4 regions of the Hymenobacter sp. M1-2 genome follow, and region 1 is predicted to be linked to each of the others. Evidence: riboswitches for the same ligand, from Rfam matches in the RefSeq annotation. Region 1 holds a riboswitch; each other region holds the start of a gene.
The links. Region 1 has a riboswitch for S-adenosylmethionine ahead of metH (methionine synthase). Riboswitches for the same ligand answer to the same signal wherever they lie in the genome.
Positions count from the first base shown of each region.

Region 2: another riboswitch for S-adenosylmethionine. It lies ahead of ACYSMN_RS20850 (carboxymuconolactone decarboxylase family protein); the one in region 1 lies ahead of metH (methionine synthase).
Region 3: another riboswitch for S-adenosylmethionine. It lies ahead of ACYSMN_RS00835 (TonB-dependent receptor); the one in region 1 lies ahead of metH (methionine synthase).
Region 4: another riboswitch for S-adenosylmethionine. It lies ahead of ACYSMN_RS24830 (O-acetylhomoserine aminocarboxypropyltransferase/cysteine synthase family protein); the one in region 1 lies ahead of metH (methionine synthase).

Region 1 is NZ_JBTYZO010000032.1:35,667-39,839, forward strand. It holds gene ACYSMN_RS23215 (DUF5686 and carboxypeptidase-like regulatory domain-containing protein) at 1-225, opposite strand, end outside; gene ACYSMN_RS23220 (PA14 domain-containing protein) at 441-2,177, opposite strand; SAM riboswitch class I at 2,546-2,650, shown strand; gene metH (methionine synthase) at 2,719-4,173, shown strand, end outside.
Region 2 is NZ_JBTYZO010000025.1:47,340-51,512, reverse strand. It holds gene ACYSMN_RS20860 (3-(methylthio)propionyl-CoA ligase) at 1-729, opposite strand, end outside; gene ACYSMN_RS20855 (beta-class carbonic anhydrase) at 906-1,487, opposite strand; gene ACYSMN_RS20850 (carboxymuconolactone decarboxylase family protein) at 1,529-2,074, opposite strand; SAM riboswitch class I at 2,498-2,591, opposite strand; gene ACYSMN_RS20845 (serine hydrolase domain-containing protein) at 3,172-4,173, opposite strand, start outside.
Region 3 is NZ_JBTYZO010000001.1:179,325-183,497, reverse strand. It holds gene ACYSMN_RS00845 (LysR family transcriptional regulator) at 1-49, shown strand, start outside; gene ACYSMN_RS00840 (flavodoxin family protein) at 88-639, shown strand; SAM riboswitch class I at 1,114-1,205, shown strand; gene ACYSMN_RS00835 (TonB-dependent receptor) at 1,618-4,173, shown strand, end outside.
Region 4 is NZ_JBTYZO010000041.1:11,325-15,497, forward strand. It holds gene ACYSMN_RS24820 (lipocalin family protein) at 15-434, opposite strand; gene ACYSMN_RS24825 (LysM peptidoglycan-binding domain-containing protein) at 671-958, shown strand; SAM riboswitch class I at 1,384-1,496, shown strand; gene ACYSMN_RS24830 (O-acetylhomoserine aminocarboxypropyltransferase/cysteine synthase family protein) at 1,885-3,273, shown strand; gene metX (homoserine O-acetyltransferase MetX) at 3,609-4,173, shown strand, end outside.

The sequences.
Region 1 (4,173 bases):
ATCGGCAGGGGCAGTGCTCAACCGATACCGACCATTTTCATCGGCCGTGGCGCCGGAAGTGGTACCTGGTACGAATACTGAGGCGAAAGGCACGGGTTTGCCCGTAGCGGCCTCTGTTATGCGGCCCGTGACAACCACCTGTTGCGCCCAAACAGACTGTGCTCCAACTAGTAGCAGGAGCAGAAACAGCGAAGAATAAGAGAAGCGGTGGTAGAAGAGCGGCAAGATTGATAATCAAATAGATGTCGACAGAAGAACGCGCAGTGAGCCGTAAGATACAGAATAAGGACTGTACCCCTACCCGCCGTGGCAGCCGGGAGGAAAAATTATGCCAGCAGTTAAAAACAAAACCTAGCTATTCGAGTTTTAGCGGGCTTCTGGCGCATTCACCTTTCGCCACGATAACAAAAGAGTAATCCAGGGGAGAGGTAAGTGCCTCACTATTGTACTACTACCTCCACCCGCCGGTTGCGTGGGCGTTGCTGCGGGTCTCGGTTGTCGGCCACGGGACGAGTGCCGCCGTAGCCGCGGGCCGTGAGTCGCACGGAATCAATGCCTTGCTGCACCAAATATTGCCGTACCACGCGGGCCCGCTGATCGGAAAGGCGCAAGTTGAGAGCAGGCTCGCCCACGTTGTCGGTGTGGCCGGCTATTTCCAGGCGCAGGCTCGGCTGTTCCCGTAGCCGGCGAGCCAAGGCATTGAGCATGGGCCGGGAAGTTGGCAGCAGTGAGGCCGTACTCTGTGTGAAGTACAAATTGGGCAGCGTAACCGCCGCGCCCCGGCTCAAAGCGGCCAGATCCGGCAGGACCACCGTATCAACCGAAGGTCCGGCGGGCAATGCTGGACGAGCGGCTGGACGAGTAACTGGGCGCGTGACACGCGGCGCAGCTGGACGAGGAGCCGCAAGTTTAGCAGCAACAGTGGGCTTGGGCGGCTGGCGGCTAGCAACTACTGGCGCAGCCGGTGGTTCGGGCAGCGGCCGGGGCAGCTCAGGATACAGATACTGCTTGGGCACCACTGTGGGGCCGAGGCGCTTAGCTGCATCAAACGCCTGCTCCAGCGTGGTAGGTCCGCCCATCGCCGACGGTCGCACCCACGACAGCACCGCCCGGGATACGCCCTGTACGTTCTTGTAGGCGAGGTCAATCTGGTAAAAGTGGCCAGCTGTGAGGCTCTGCACCATATCAACCGGAATGGGCGGCTTGCGCGGCGCAAAGTACTCCGGCTCATACTTTTCCATGCTCAAGACGTTGGCCCCCGCGAAGGAAATGTCAGTGGCGTCATCCCACTCGGTATGAAACACATACAGCCCCGACTCTGGGGCATACACGTAGCCGGTCCAGCGCACGGAGAAGCCCTGGCTTGGCACGCCGGGCGCCGGGGCGCTGCCCCGCCACGTTACGTTCAGCACCGGCTCTACGCGGCTGTGCACGGCCGGCCCGCGCACCGAGCTAGCATAGTATGTGGCTTGAAGTCCGATGCCGTCGGGGAGCTTGCCGGGTACAGTTACGCCCGCGCTGGGCTGTACGGGGGTGGCGGTAACGGGCCGGCTGCCCGGCGGACCGGGCACGATGCTAATGGTACCGCCAGTAGGCTTTGGAGCGGCCGCCGGTAGTGGCTTGGCCGATGTGGGTAGCGTGGTATACAGCCGGGCGCTTGGAATAGGCCGGGGTTCTTCGGTGGAGTTCGGGAGCTTCCAAGTCAGCAAGGCCCGGGTATCGTACTCCACTTGGTAGTATTCCACTCGGAGCGGATAATAGCGGCCCGCTTCCAGCCGTACTTGCATGGTATACTGCGTAGCAGGTTGCCCTCGCCAGGAGTTCAGGAGCCTTTTGCCGCCCACCCACACGCGCATTCCATCGTCGGTGGTGGCCTGAAAGGTATACATGCCCGTGATGGGAGCGTACAGGTGGCCGGTCCAGCGAACTGAAAAGTCGGTGCCATCCAAGCCGGGCCCCGGAGCCATAAAGCGAGCGGGTGGTTGGCCGGGTGCGGGTGGGGTGTAGGTCCAGTTGAAGTCGACGGTAGGGTCGGTGCGCGTGAAGGCGAGCCGTTCGAAGTTGCGGCCATTATAGTACTCGCCTTTTAAACCGGTGCCGGGCGTAGCGGGCAGCACCTGGGCTGAGGCCGCAAAGCCGAAGGCCAGCACCACCGACAACCAAAACAGAACTCTCATCAAACGTTATAGCTTAGGAGTAGAAGTGCTAATAAATTGTCAACGTCAGCAAGATAGAGGTAACCACGCTAGATGTTGAAGTGCAAAGTTTTATAGGAACACCTTATAGTTGAGCACGTATTGCTAGTATCTCCCTATTGTATTCATTCACATAAAGCAAAAGGTATCATGGCAGAGAAAAAGGCACCATGTTGGAAAGGCTACGAGCAGCAGGGTACCAAGAAGAAAGAGGGCAAAACTGTCCCCAACTGCGTTAAGAAGGATTAATGTTTATAAGCCTGGCGTTAAACCGCCCAGAAGAACCCCGACCTTGGCTTCACGGTTGGGGTTCTTGCTTTCCGGAAGTTCGGGCAGTATCTTCGCCTTGCTACTTATCCAGAAAGACCGAGGGACTGGGCCCGACGACGTCTTGGCAACCTGAAATAAAACAAGGTGCCAACTCCCATTTCGCCACCAGCGGAAGAAGATAAGTACGGACTCGCTTCGCGCGGCTCTTTCTGGATAGGCACTTTTTCGTTGCCCGTTTTCTTTTAGAGCCGATATGCCCACGACCGTCCAGCCCCACTCTCCGCTACACGATATCCTCCAGCAGCGCCTGCTCATTCTCGACGGCGCCATGGGCACCATGATTCAGCGCCACACGTTGAGCGAGGAAGATTTCCGCGGCGCGCGCTTCGCAGATCATCCCAAGCCCCTGCGCGGCAACAATGACCTGCTCAGCATCACGCGGCCCGACATCATTAAAGGTATCCACGCTGATTATTTCGCGGCCGGTGCCGATATGGTGGAAACCAACACGTTCAGCGGTACCACCATCGCGCAAGCCGATTACGGCCTAGAACACATTGTGTACGAGCTGAACTACGAGTCGGCGCGCATTGCGAAAGAAGTGGCCGACGAGTTTACTGCGCAGAATCCAGCGAAGCCGCGTTTCGTGGCTGGCGCCGTTGGGCCTACCAACCGCACTGCTTCTTTGTCGCCGGATGTGAACCGACCCGGCTTCCGCGCCGTGACATTTGATGAGCTAGCTACAGCCTACCACGAGCAAGTGCGTGGCCTGGTAGACGGCGGTTCCGACGCGCTGCTCATCGAAACCATCTTTGATACGCTTAACGCCAAAGCGGCGCTATTTGCGGTGCAGAAGTTCTTCGACGAAGGTGGCCGCGTGGTGCCCGTCATGATTTCGGGTACCATTACCGACGCTTCGGGCCGCACACTCTCCGGCCAGACGGTAGAAGCTTTCTGGAATTCCATTCGGCACCTGCCGCTGCTGAGCGTGGGCCTGAACTGCGCCCTCGGCGCCGACCAGTTGCAAGTCTATATCAAGGAGCTGAGCCGCATTGCGGACGTCCATATCTCCGCTTACCCGAATGCCGGCCTGCCCAATGCCTTCGGCGGTTACGATGAGTCGGCGCAGGAATTTGCGGGGGTGGTAGAAAACTACCTCAAGGAAGGCCTGGTGACGGTGGTGGGTGGTTGTTGTGGCACCACGCCGCAGCACATTGCCGAGCTGGCTCGGCTGGCGGAGAAGTACGAGCCTAGAAAACTAGAGCTAGAAATTAGCTCCCCTCCTTTTTTCAAGGAGGGGTTGGGGGTGGTTCAATCGTTGAACAACTCTGGCCAAATAGATTTTAGCTCTAACTCAACCACCCCCAACCCCTCCTCGAAAAAAGGAGGGGAGCTAATTTCTAGCTCGGTCACCCGCCTGAGTGGTCTGGAGCCATTCAACATCACCGCCGACAGCCTCTTCGTGAACGTAGGGGAGCGGTGCAACGTGACCGGCTCCCGCGCTTTTGCGCGGCTTATCCGTACCGGCGCTTACGAGCAGGCTCTGCAAGTAGCCCGCGACCAGGTGGAAGGCGGCGCTCAGGTCATTGATGTGAACATGGACGAAGGCATGCTCGACTCGGAGCAGGCCATGACGACGTTCCTCAACCTCATTGCCTCGGAGCCCGACATTTCGCGGGTGCCGATCATGATTGATTCCTCGAAGTGG
Region 2 (4,173 bases), on a different contig from region 1:
AATGCCCCAGGCATTGACGTGAAACATGGGCACCACCGGCAAGACGACGTCGCGGGCCGAGCAGTTGAAACAGTCGGGCAGGGAGGCGGCGTAGGAGTGGAGCAACGTGGAGCGGTGGGAGTAGAGTACGCCCTTGGGCTGGTCGGTGGTGCCGGAGGTGTAGCAGAGCGAAGACGCCGTATTTTCGTTGAACACGGGCCACTCGTATTCCGCCGACTCGGCCGCCAGCAGGTCTTCGTAGCAGCGGAGGTTGGGCAGATTACTGGTCTCTCCTTCCGGGGTTTGGGGCATGTGGGCGCGGTCCGTCATTAGCACCCAGTCTTTCACCAGCGGGCAGTGCGACGCCAGTTTTTCCACCAGGGGCAGGAACGTAAGATCGAAGAAAATTACGCGGTCCTGGGCGTGGTTGATGATGTAGACGAGCTGCTCGGGAAACAGGCGCGGGTTGATGGTATGGCACACGGCCCCGCTGCCCGACACCGCATAATATAGCTCCAAGTGGCGGTGCGTGTTCCAGGCCAAGGTGCCCACCCGGTCGCCAATACTCACGCTCAGACCAACCAGCGCATTGGCCAGCTGCTTGCTGCGCTGGCTCAGGCCAGCGTACGTGTAGCGGTGCAACACCCCCTCGGGCAGGCGCGACACAATTTCAGTATCAGAATGCCACTTGGCGACGTATTCCAGCAGCCCTGCGATGCGCAGAGGCTCGTTCATCATTAATCCTAGCATGGGAAGAGCGTTGGTGGGCCTTTAAGCTAGGAATTTGTACCCGTTATTCCACGTAAGATTCTCTGCTCCCATTGCCTGACACTGCGAATCTCTGCGCCTAACCCTGCGAAACACTGAGAGAAACAAAAAAGCCCCGACCATTAGACCGAGGCTTCTCGAATGAGGCGGAATAAGCTTTAACTGGCCCGCCCAATTTGCGTAGCAGCCGGCACTTCAATGAGTTGACCAGTTTTCACGTCGTAGATGTAGCCGTACACCGGAATGGTGGCCGGTACCAGCGGGTGCTGCCGAATACGCTGTACGTCATCGACCACGCTTTGCTCTAGGTTTTTGAAGGTGAGGAAAGCAATGTGGCGCGCTTCCGTCGAACCGGGACCCTGGCCGACATCATGCCAGCCAGTTTCATCGACGGTGGCCGTTTCCAGGCTGTTAGCCAGCAGGTCGCGGATGATGTCGTCGGTGAAAAGCGCCATGCCGCAGTCGGTGTGGTGGATGACGAAGAATTCCTTGGTGCCCAGCAGTTTGTAGGAAATGACCAGAGAGCGAATGGCGTCGTCGCTGGCCCGGCCGCCAGCGTTGCGGATAACGTGGGCATCACCTTCGGCCAGACCAGCATACTTGGCCGGGTCGAGGCGGGCATCCATGCAGGTGAGAATGGCGAAACGGCGAGCCGGAGGCAGCGCCAAGCCGCCTTTTTCGCCGAAGCTGGCTTGGTACTGCTGATTGGCGTCGAGAACTTCCTCTAAAATCTGGCTCATGAAAAACTGGTTTGGAATGGCAGAAAACGGGTGAGTTTAGGCTAAGCGGGTAAGGGCTGCGCGGCGGGCCAGTCGGTAGGCACTTGGGCAATGTGTTGCACGTAGTTGTTGAAGGTGTTGAGCGCCACCACCCCAATCAGCTCCACAAGGGCCGCTTTGCTGTAGCCGGCCGCGAAAAACTCGTCGAGCGTTTCCTGCGATGGGTGGCCGTTGTTGCCGACGATGCTCAGCGTCAGGGCCGCCAGCGCGTTGAGGCGGGTATCGGTGCTGCTGGCGGTGCGCACGGCAATGGTTTCTTCTTCGGTCAGACCCTGGAGCTTACCGACGGTGGTGTGGGCGGCCACGCAGTAGTCGCACTCATTGGCTTCGGAGGCGGCCAGGTATATCGTTTCAATTTCGCGGCCGCTTAGCTCGCCTTGGCTCAAAGCCGTACCGAAACCGATGGACCCATTGAGAGCCTGCGCCGAATGGGCGAAGGTGGCGTACAAGTTGGGCACGAAACCCAGCTTGCCGCGCAGGCCATCGAAAGTGGCTTTGGCGCCCTCCGGGGCCTGCTCACGGGTGAGTACTTGCAATTGATTGCTCATGAAGAAAAAGTAAAAGTGTGAATGGAAGAGAAGGCGAAAAGGCCCTCTTCGCAGTTCACGCGCGGCAGCTACCATGGACCTCTTCTCCAACTTCTGCCACCCAGCTGTGCAGCCGTACGGCCGCGTTTGCTTCAGGCAAGCACGCTAAGCACCAAGGCACATAAGGCCAAGGCTTAACCCGAAAGACAGAAAAGAGGAAAGGCGCGGTAGCGGGAAAACGCGATACGCAGTCAGGCAAGCAGCCAGTGCTGGAGCGCTTCAGGGCTGGACTAGCCTACCGTAAGCGCAAACTGGAAGAGGAAACGTGTGGGTCCTTCAACAACCACTCCCGGCCGGACACGCGACGCAACAACACATTCGCAGGCTAGCAACGAGGTGGGGCGGTAGGGCAGGGGAGGGAAAGAAGGTGTCCACGGCAACTTGTTTTTATATGGTCAGGAGTTGGCACCGTTCCAGCTTGTCACTGGGGGTTGCCGGCGTTTCGTCGAGCCTGTCTCTCCACGCCTCTGTATAAAAACAATCCTTTTATAGGTAAAGAATTGGTGCTCAAATGTAGTAGATGAATTTCAATAAAGCCACATAGCCAAATTGTTAAGAAATCGGGGCTTAGAATTGCGTGATGAGAGCTTAGACCAACTGCTTGTTTTGAATCTTGTTACGACTTGCTCAGTCAGAATTTTCCAGCCCCGGAGGGGCGGCATATCGGTAGCCCACGACAGCACACTATCTCCTAAGCCCTGTAGGGGCGACACTGGTTTAGGCCCTAATGGCGTGTCGCCCCTACAGGGCTTGTTCTTTCTCTTCTCGCTAAATACTACCGATATGTCGCCCCTCCGGGGCTGGAAGAATGTCAATAGTGTAAGGCTTGCCCGTACACAGATTGTGTAGACGTTTGTTCTACTTGACCACCGGGGACAGCGCGTCCTGACATGCTGAGTGCAGCCGTCGCGCTAGCATCGGTTACGACATTAGCCAGATGCTTCCTGCACTCGGCATGACAGGGTGCCGCCACATAATCTCAGAGAAAACGCAGCGGCCCGCAGAAGAATATCCTCCGCGAGCCGCTGCGTTTTTGGGCTGTAGAACCTCTTGGAAAGTTATTCCTCTACCGTTGTTTCTACAGTTTGCTTCTGCACCGGTCGCACACTTTCCAGCGTCACTTGCAGCACGTTGGTGCGCACGTTCAGCTCCGAGATTTTATTGTTGCGGCGCGTGGGGTTCACGCGGTTGGTAAGCACGATGCACATGATTTCCTCCTTGGGGTCGACCCAGAAATAGGTGCCCGTGTAGCCGGTGTGGCCGTAGCTGAGTGGCGAGGCGCTTTTGGCGGAGTTCACGGCCGGGTTGGTGGCGGGCCGGTCGAAGCCGAGGGCGCGGCGGTTGTCGGGGCAGAACTGGCACTTGGTGTACTCGGCCAGAGTTTCGGACTTCAGTATCTGTTGGTTGCCGTAGCGACCGTTCCAGGCGTAGAGCTGCACCAGCTTGGCCAGGTCGTTGGCGGAGCCAAAAAGGCCGGCGTGGCCGGAGAGGCCGCCGAGCAGAGCCGCGCCTTCGTCGTGTACGGTGCCGTGGAGCTGGCCGTGGCGAAACAGCGAATCGTACTCGGTGGGGGCAATGCGGCTGAGCGGGAAGCGGCGCGTGGGGTTGTAACCGAGTGTGGTGGCGCCCAGCGGCCGGTAGATTTCGTCGGTGATGAACTGGTTGAGGGGCTTGCCGCTGGCGGATTTCACGAAGCGCGGGTATAGAATGAATGACAAATCGGAGTACACATACCCCGGCTTCTCATTCAGCGGCGACTCGGCAATGGCTTTCACAATCCGCGCTGGGAAGTCCTTGCGCGCCCACAGCTTGGGGCCCGCGTGTAGCGGGAAGCGGGCCGATGAATCGGGGCGGAAGTAGCGGCGGCTTAGTTCCGAGGGTTTGGTGGTGGACACGTCCTTCGCGTCGGGGCTTTTGCCGAACAGAGCGTTGAAGATGCCGCGCGGCTTGGTGTAGTCTTTCCAGAACGGAATCCAGGCTTTGAGGCGAGCTTGGTGGGTGAGTACGTCGCGCAGCTTCAGGTCTTGCTTGTTGGTGCCGGCCAGTTCCGGGAATAGCTG
Region 3 (4,173 bases), on a different contig from region 1:
CATCAACTCGCTGAAGCAGGAAATGCAGTTCGACAACGTGCTCATCTAAGCACCTAAGTTGTTTCTACTGCGCCTTAAACCAGCCTCATGTCTTCCGAATTCCGCTTTCTTTTCCTACTCGCCAGCCCCCGCGAAGCCGGCAACAGTGAAATCCTGGCCCGCCACGCGGCGGGCTCTTTACCGGCTACCGCCGCACAGCGTTGGCTACGGCTAGATGACCATCCGCTGCCGCCCTTCGAGGACCTGCGCCACGCGCCGGCGCCCGGCACCTATCCCGCCCCGGAAGGGGCCGCCGCCACGCTGCTCGAAGCCACGCTCTGGGCCACCGACATTGTGGTAGTAGCACCCCTGTACTGGTACGCGCTGCCCGCCCCCGCCAAGCTCTATTTCGACCATTGGAGCGGCTGGATGCGCGTCCCGGACCTCAACCTCCGGCCCCAGCTAGCCGGCAAAACGCTACACGCCATCGTGAGCAGCAGCGGCGATGCCCCCGAAGCCCAGCCCCTGCACGACATGCTCCGCCTTACCGCCGACTACATGCGCATGCACTGGGGCGGTATGCTGCTCGGCAACGGCTCCGCCCCCGGCGACATCCGCCGAGACACTGTAGCCTGGCAAGCCGCCACAACTTTTCTGTAGAAGTGCCGCCATCGGCCGCTGCTTAGGAGGCGGGCTCGCTATTCGGTCTTTGGTGAGCGAGTTCGCGATTATCAAAGCACGACTTCAAATGAGGAGTACCTTGCGAAAAAAATATTCAAGGGCCCTCCAAAATTGGAGGGCCCTTGAATATTTTTTTCGCAAGGTACTCCTGGGATAAGCTTCTGCTGGAGTGGATGGCCCTGTGCCAAGCGCGACGCGGCGTATGGCGCACTGCCAATTTTTACCTTATGGGAGGTCGTGTTATACAAACCTAGAGCCGCTAGGAAGCTGCTTCGCAATATGGGTGAGCGGGTAGCATTAGTCAGGGCGGTGGAAAGCCGCCTGCCCGGTACGCGACATGCTTTGATCCTGCTTTACTAGGACGGGCTCAATGGCAATTTTTGAATAAAATTTGGGCGTTTGAGGAATGCGGCTTTACCTTTAGCCCATCAATTCTTTCCCCACAAAGGATTGTTTTTATACAGAGGCGTGGAGAGACAGGCTCTATGAAACGCCGGCAACCCTCGGATCATCCGAAACGGTGCCAACTCCTGACCATATAAAAACACGTTGCTGTGGACACCTCCGCCAACAATTCTGCTCACCTTTTTTGCTTTGTGGCTACGCCGCAAATGAGCTATGCCCAAGCCGCCGTCTGTAGCACGGAGGTAGTGGGTTGTTGTTGCTGATCCACTCCTCCATTTCCGGCTGCCGTGGGTTCCGCACCTCCTCGTTCGGGAGCTAATACATGCGCGGTCTTAAGGCTTGGGCTCTGCTATTGGCGGTAGCATATATGCTCCGCCCAACCGGCCTGAATCTTCTCGGCTCTGGTGTACCCTCTCGAAACTGAGTGCGGCTTTATCCCGCGTTCTGGCTGCGCCCTAACCGTTTCACCGACGAGTTAGCTATCTTTCCTTCCCTCCCTCTTTCTGTATTTCTAGCCGCCAGCACGCTGTCGGTGGCTCAACCTTCTTGCACATGAACAAACTATATCTCTTCGCGTTGCTGACGCTACTTTTTGCCTGGCCGACTCAACTGCTGGCGCAAGCCCAAACGGCTACCATAACCGGCCGCGTGACGGACGCGGGCACGGGGGCCGGCCTCACGGGCGTAAACGTGGTAGTGAAAGGCACACGCACCGGCACGGCTACCGACCGGGAGGGCAATTTCAGCATCAACGCAGCATCCGAAAGCGTGCGGCTGGTGTTCAGCCTCATCGGCTACCAGTCGGTGGAGCGCGAGGCTGCGGCTGGCACGCCGGTGAGCGTGGCACTGGCCGAAGGCGGCGTGCTGACGCAGGAAGTGGTGGTGTCGGCGAGCCGGGTGCCGGAGAGCATTTTGAAGTCGCCGGTGACGGTGGAGAAGCTCGATGCGCGCAGCATTCGGGAGACGGGTGCGGCTAACTTCTGGGACGCCCTCAACAATGTGAAAGGCGTGGACCTGGGCACGCAGAGCATCAACTTTAAGTCGGTGAACCTGCGCGGGTTTGGGGCCAACAACAACACCCGCGTGGTGCAGTGGCTCGATGGCATGGATACCCGCTCGCCGGGCCTGGGCTTCGGTTTCGGCAACGTGGCCGGGGCTTCGGAGCTGGATATCGACAATATAGAAGTGGTACCCGGCGCGGCTTCGGCCCTCTACGGCCCCGACGCCCTCAACGGCATCGTGCTCACGACCACCAAGGACCCATTTGAGTACCAGGGCCTGAGCGTGCAGATTCGCAACGGCCTCAACAACGTGAACTCCTCGGCCGTCGACAACCCCACGCTGCTCACCGACTACGCCATCCGCTACGCCAAGTCGTTCAACGACCGGTTTGCCTTCAAGGTGAATGCCGCTTACTTCGATGCCACCGACTGGGTTGCCAACGACGCGCAGGACCGGCGCGACCGGGGCCGGGCGGCCGGCTTCGAGCCCGGCACCCGCGACACCAACCCGCTCTACGACGGCCTGAACGTTTACGGCGACGAATTTGCCAACGCCATCACCATCGACAACGCTATTTCGGCGACTTCCGCGCTACGCGGCACGCGCGTAACGCGCACCGGCTACCGGGAGCAGGATTTGCTGGACACCGACGCCGAGAACCTGCGTTTGGGAGGCGCCCTGCACTACCGCATCACCGATAAGCTGGAAGCCATTGGCTTGGTGAACTACGGCAAAGGCAACCTGATTCAGACCGCTGGACAGCGCGTGTACTACCCCGATTACGAGCGGACTCAGGCCAAGCTGGAGCTGCGCGCCGACAACTTCTACCTGCGCGGCTACACCACGCAGCAAACGGCCGAAGGCTACGGCACGGGCACCGTAGCTCGCGCCCTCAATAACGCCTACAGCTCCAACACCACCTGGGCCAAGGACTACGTGGCGGCCTACGACGGCCAGGTGCCCGGCATAACGGCTGCCAACACGGCCGTGGCCCGCGCCTACGCCGACCGGAACCGCCTGCAACCCGGCACGGCTGCCTTAAACGAAGTAAGGAACACCGTCGCCAACACGCTCAACACGGAAGGCGGGGCCCGGCAGGTTGAAAACTCCGACCTGTGGCACGCGGAAGGCATGTACAACTTCAAAAACCAGTTCCAGTTCGTGGATTTGCTGGTGGGCGGCCACTTCCGGCGCTACAACCTCGAATCGAACCGCACACTGTTTCCGCTCGATGCCGAAGGGAAAGAATATACGGTGGAGGAATATGGCGGCTACGTCCAGCTGGCCCGCACCTTCCCACTGGCCGAGGACTTGAGCCTACGCCCCACCTTCGCCGCCCGCTACGACAAGAACGAGTATCTTGACGGCGGCTTCACGCCTCGCGGCTCGGCGGTGCTGACCTTTAAGACGCACAACCTGCGCGGCTCCTACCAAACGGCTTTCCGCAATCCTTCGCCCGGCAACTTGTTCGCCTACAATATCACTCCTACTGGCCTGAGCGAGCTAGGCGGCACCGAGCTGATTGCCAACCGCGCCAACCTCTTCGACAACCCAGCTTACACCGAAGCTTCCGTGCTGGCCTATCGCACCAGCAGAAACCCAGCCGATTTGGTGCAGTACACGCCAAAGGTCATCGAGACCGAGAAAATAGCCACCTGGGAAGTGGGCTATAAGTCGGTAGTGGCGCAGTCGCTATTCGTGGATGCCTTCTACTTCCACAGCCGCTACTCCGACTTCATTGCCAACCAGAATTTCATTCAGCCCATCAATGGCAACGTAACGGACCTGGCTGAGCCTCAAACCTCCATCCGCTACCAAATCAACCTCAATAAAGCCGACGAAATTTTGGTGAACGGCGTGGGCCTGGGCGTGGATTATGCTTTCCCGCGCGGCTTCCGCCTCAGCACCAACTACACTTACCAGGAAGGCAAGGACAAGAACACCGGCAAGAAGCTCTCCGACCCCGAAGTGACAGCCAAAGGCCGCAACTTCTTCAACTCGCCCGAAAACCGCACCAACGTATCCTTCAGCAACGCCAAGCTCACTGACCACGTGGGCTTCACCGTCACCTGGCGCTGGCAAGACCGCACCTGGTGGGAGCAAGGT
Region 4 (4,173 bases), on a different contig from region 1:
CTTCATTCAGCAGCTTACTCCTTTTCCAAGCGTAGCTCGGCGCCGGCGGGGCTCTTGAGGGTCAGCTTGTCGTCGGTCAGGGTTACCACGTCGAAGGTGTTGCTTTGCGCGGCGCCGTCGGGGGTCATCGTGATTTTTTTGCCGGCTTGGTCGAAGTCGTACTTGCCTTTCACATTGCCGGAAGCAGGCGAGGACATATCGTATTGGCCATTGGCGAAGAACGTGATACGCTCGTCTTCCTGCGCGTCGGTTTGCTTCACTTTGTCGCCAGCGGTGCTTAGCTCCTTATCGGTCTTCCAAACTTTGCTCTGGGCGCCGTAGAGCATGTTTACGCCTTCTACTTTGCCTTCTTTGCTGCCGCAGGCAGACGTGAACAGGGCTACCAGCATTAGGAGGCTAGCAAAGTACCGGAGAGGATTAGCGAGAGTGTTCATAGGGGTGTAGGGTTGGTTGGGAGGTTCTTATGAAGGGCCCCGATGAGCCCAACTGGCAAGATTAAGAGCCAGTGTTGCGCTTCTTACGGGAGCTTGCAGCAAGATGTTCAGCCAGCTTGGAGCTGCTCCGTACCGCTTCATAACCTACTGGTCAGGCTCGGCGTAAGAAGCCCTGACGACTTGCCAGCAGGCTGATAGTCGGCACTTTTCCCACTCATCTAAACCAACGCACGACTATGGGACTGTTTGATTTCATCTCGAACGAAGGCGAAAAAAAGCCGGTCGAGCCAGCTAAGCAACCCGCCACGGGCGGTGCTACCGACTTCTTCGGCAACGCCAACGGCGCCACTGAGCAAGGCGAAACCTACACCGTGGTTAGCGGCGACTCGCTTTCAAAAATTGCCAAAAACCACTACGGCGACGCTGCCAAGTGGCACCAGATTTACGACGCCAATAAAAGCACCATTGGCGCCAACCCCGACCATATTGAAGTAGGCCAGGTGCTCACGCTACCCAAGCTGTAGCCTCCGCGCCTCCAGAAAATATCCTAAAAAGCCATTCCGTTTGGAGTGGCTTTTTTATGGTTTATGATCGGTTTCGCAGACTCCTTTTACTGATCCAAATTTGCCGCGAAGCAAGCCACAGCCACTAGACAGGTGGCAGACAAAGGCGGTGTCCGGGTTCGGGTAGTGTAGGCGGCCAGCTTATTTTGCTCGTTCATCTGGTTTGTGGCATGACAGCAAATCACTGTTTTTCAGAATTTTATTCATCAGTAGAACTACCCTAGCAAATTCCATTTCAATAACAGCAGGTGAAACGCTACCTGAGAAGCAGTGCCGATAAGCCTTCATAAAAAATATTGCGCAGCTATTGCGAATATCAAAACTATGCCTATACCTTTGCAATACCAACTCGGTACTCCCCCGCTCGCGGCGGGGTAGTTTCATAAGATTTATACAGAAGCGGCGAGAGAACAGGCTCTTTGACCCGCTGGCAACCTTCGACCGCGCGAAAGGTGCCAATTCCTGCCCGACCGGCTACCGCTGGCGGGGCATATAACTCAGAGTACCATGGAAAACTCCTTCGCTTTCGCCTTTCTGAACCCCGCCGCCCTAGTCGCTGCCTTGCGCAACTTCTGGCCGTTGGGTTTTCGCGTTTCGCTGGTCGCCGTGGCGGCCAATGTGCCCCGCTACGAGCGAATGCGAATGTGCTGTTGCGGCGCGTGTTGTTGCTGTTGCTAGCCTAGTTCCGGCTACTCAGCCCTCCTCCCCTTCTTTGCCCCGGCCCTAATCGGCGGTGTCCCTTTGGTGGCGCCTCGTGGCCCTCTCGCATCCTGATTTGCTTGTCGCGCCTTCTTGCGGCTCCGTCCCGATGTGGCCTCGCTGCCTCTTGCAGCCCCATTCCTTGCACTTCACTGCCTTCTCCACAGTATACTCATCTCAGCCTCACCATGTCTACTTCAGCCCTGCACTTCGAGACGCTTCAACTCCACGCTGGCCAGCAGCCCGACCCCACCACCGGCTCCCGCGCCGTGCCTATTCACCAGACCACTTCTTACGTGTTCAAGAATGCGGAGCACGGCGCCAATCTGTTTGCACTAAAGGAGTTTGGCAACATTTATACTCGCCTAATGAACCCCACCACCGACGTATTCGAGCAGCGGATTGCGGCGCTGGAAGGCGGTGTAGCGGCGCTGGCCGTATCGTCGGGGCAGGCGGCACAGTTCATCGCGCTGAACAATATTTTGCAGGCCGGCGACAACTTCGTGAGCACGGCCCACCTCTACGGTGGCACCTACAACCAATTCAAAGTGGCTTTCAAGCGTCTCGGCATTGAAGTGCGCTTCGCCGATGGCGACCGGCCCGAAAGCTTCGAGGACCATATCGACGGCAATACCAAAGCCATCTACCTCGAAACCATCGGCAACCCAAGCTTCAGCATTCCCGATTTTGAGCGCATTGCCGCCATTGCCGAAAAGTACGACCTGCCGCTCATCGTGGACAATACCTTTGGCGCGGGCGGTTACCTGTTCCGGCCTTTGGAGCATGGCGCGCACATCGTAGTAGAATCGGCCACGAAATGGATTGGTGGCCACGGCACCAGCATCGGCGGCGTGATTGTGGACGGCGGCAAGTACGACTTCGGCAACGGCAAGTTCCCACAGTTCACGGAGCCCTCGGAAGGCTACCACGGGCTGGTGTTCAATGATGTGTTCGGCAAGAATGGGCCGTTTGGCAACATCGCCTTCATCATTCGGGCTCGAGTGGAAGGTCTGCGCGACTTTGGTCCTTCGCAGAGCCCATTCAACTCCTTCCTGCTGCTGCAAGGCCTCGAAACGCTGAGTCTGCGCGTGGAGCGTACCGTAGAAAACGCCCTGCGCGTGGCGACCTGGCTGGAGCAGCATCCGCAGGTGGAAGCCGTGAACTATCCCGGCCTGAAAAGCAGCCCCTACTACAGCCTGGCGCAGAAATACCTGACGCGCGGCGCGGGCGGGGTACTCACGTTTGCCATCAAGGGCAGCAAAGAAACGGCCACGCAATTCATCGACAACCTGAAGCTTGTTAGCCACCTCGCCAACGTCGGCGACGCCAAGACGCTCATTATTCAGCCCTCGGCCACCACGCACCAGCAGCTTTCCGAAGAGGAGCAGCGCGCGGCCGGCGTAACGCCCACGCTGCTGCGTCTGTCGGTAGGCATTGAGCATTTTAATGATATCCGCGCCGACTTGGCGCAGGCTTTTGACGCGGTGCGCGCCGCCGCGCCGCTACCTTCCGAAGAGAATGGCAGCACGCTGCTGCCCGAGCCGGAACTTGAACACGCCGCCCCGCTGGAAGTGTAATTGAGAGGGGTTGAGCTACGGTCGTTTTGAGAGGGCGACCAGCCACCACTTCCAGCCCGCGGTCCGCGGGCGGCCCGTCGCTTTTTTTGTGAGAGAGGGAATCGACGCTACCCGCCCGCCCATAGCCGGGGCGGAGCCAGTTCTGCTGGCTCTGCCCTCGGGCTATGGTAAGTATTGAGTATTGGGTACTGAGTAGTTAGTACTCAGTACTGAAACGTGAGTATCGAGTAGTTGGCGGTGGTTCAATTCTCCAGCATCCAGCGTTCCAGCTCTTTCACTCACTACTAACATCTCAGTACTAACTACCCAATACTAAATACTCACCTGACTTTTTTATGAGCGACGAACCACATATTTTCCGGCTGCCTCGTCCGTTGCGGCTGGAAAGTGGGGCCGTGCTGCCACGGGTGGAAGTTGCCTATCATACCTACGGCCGCCTCAATGCCTCCCGCGACAACGTGGTGTGGGTGTGCCACGCCCTCACGGCCAATTCTGACGTGTTGAGCTGGTGGCCTGGCCTGTTCGGGCCCGGCTGCTATTTCGACCCCGCCGATTGGTTTATCGTGTGTGCCAACGTACTGGGCTCCTGCTACGGCAGTACCGGCCCGCTCACGCCGCGCACCGACGATGAGCCGGCGTTTTACGAGCAGTTTCCGCTGGTGACGATTCGGGATATGGTGGCCGCCCACGAGGCGCTACGCGAACACCTGGCGCTGCTGCAAATTCATACGCTGCTGGGCGGCTCACTGGGTGGGCAGCAGGCCGTGGAATGGGCCGTGCAGCAGCCGACCTTGTTTGAGAATCTGGTGCTGTTGGCTACCAACGCCCGCCATTCGGCCTGGGGTATTGCCTTTAACGAGGCGCAGCGCCTGGCCATCTTCGCCGATCCTACTTACCACA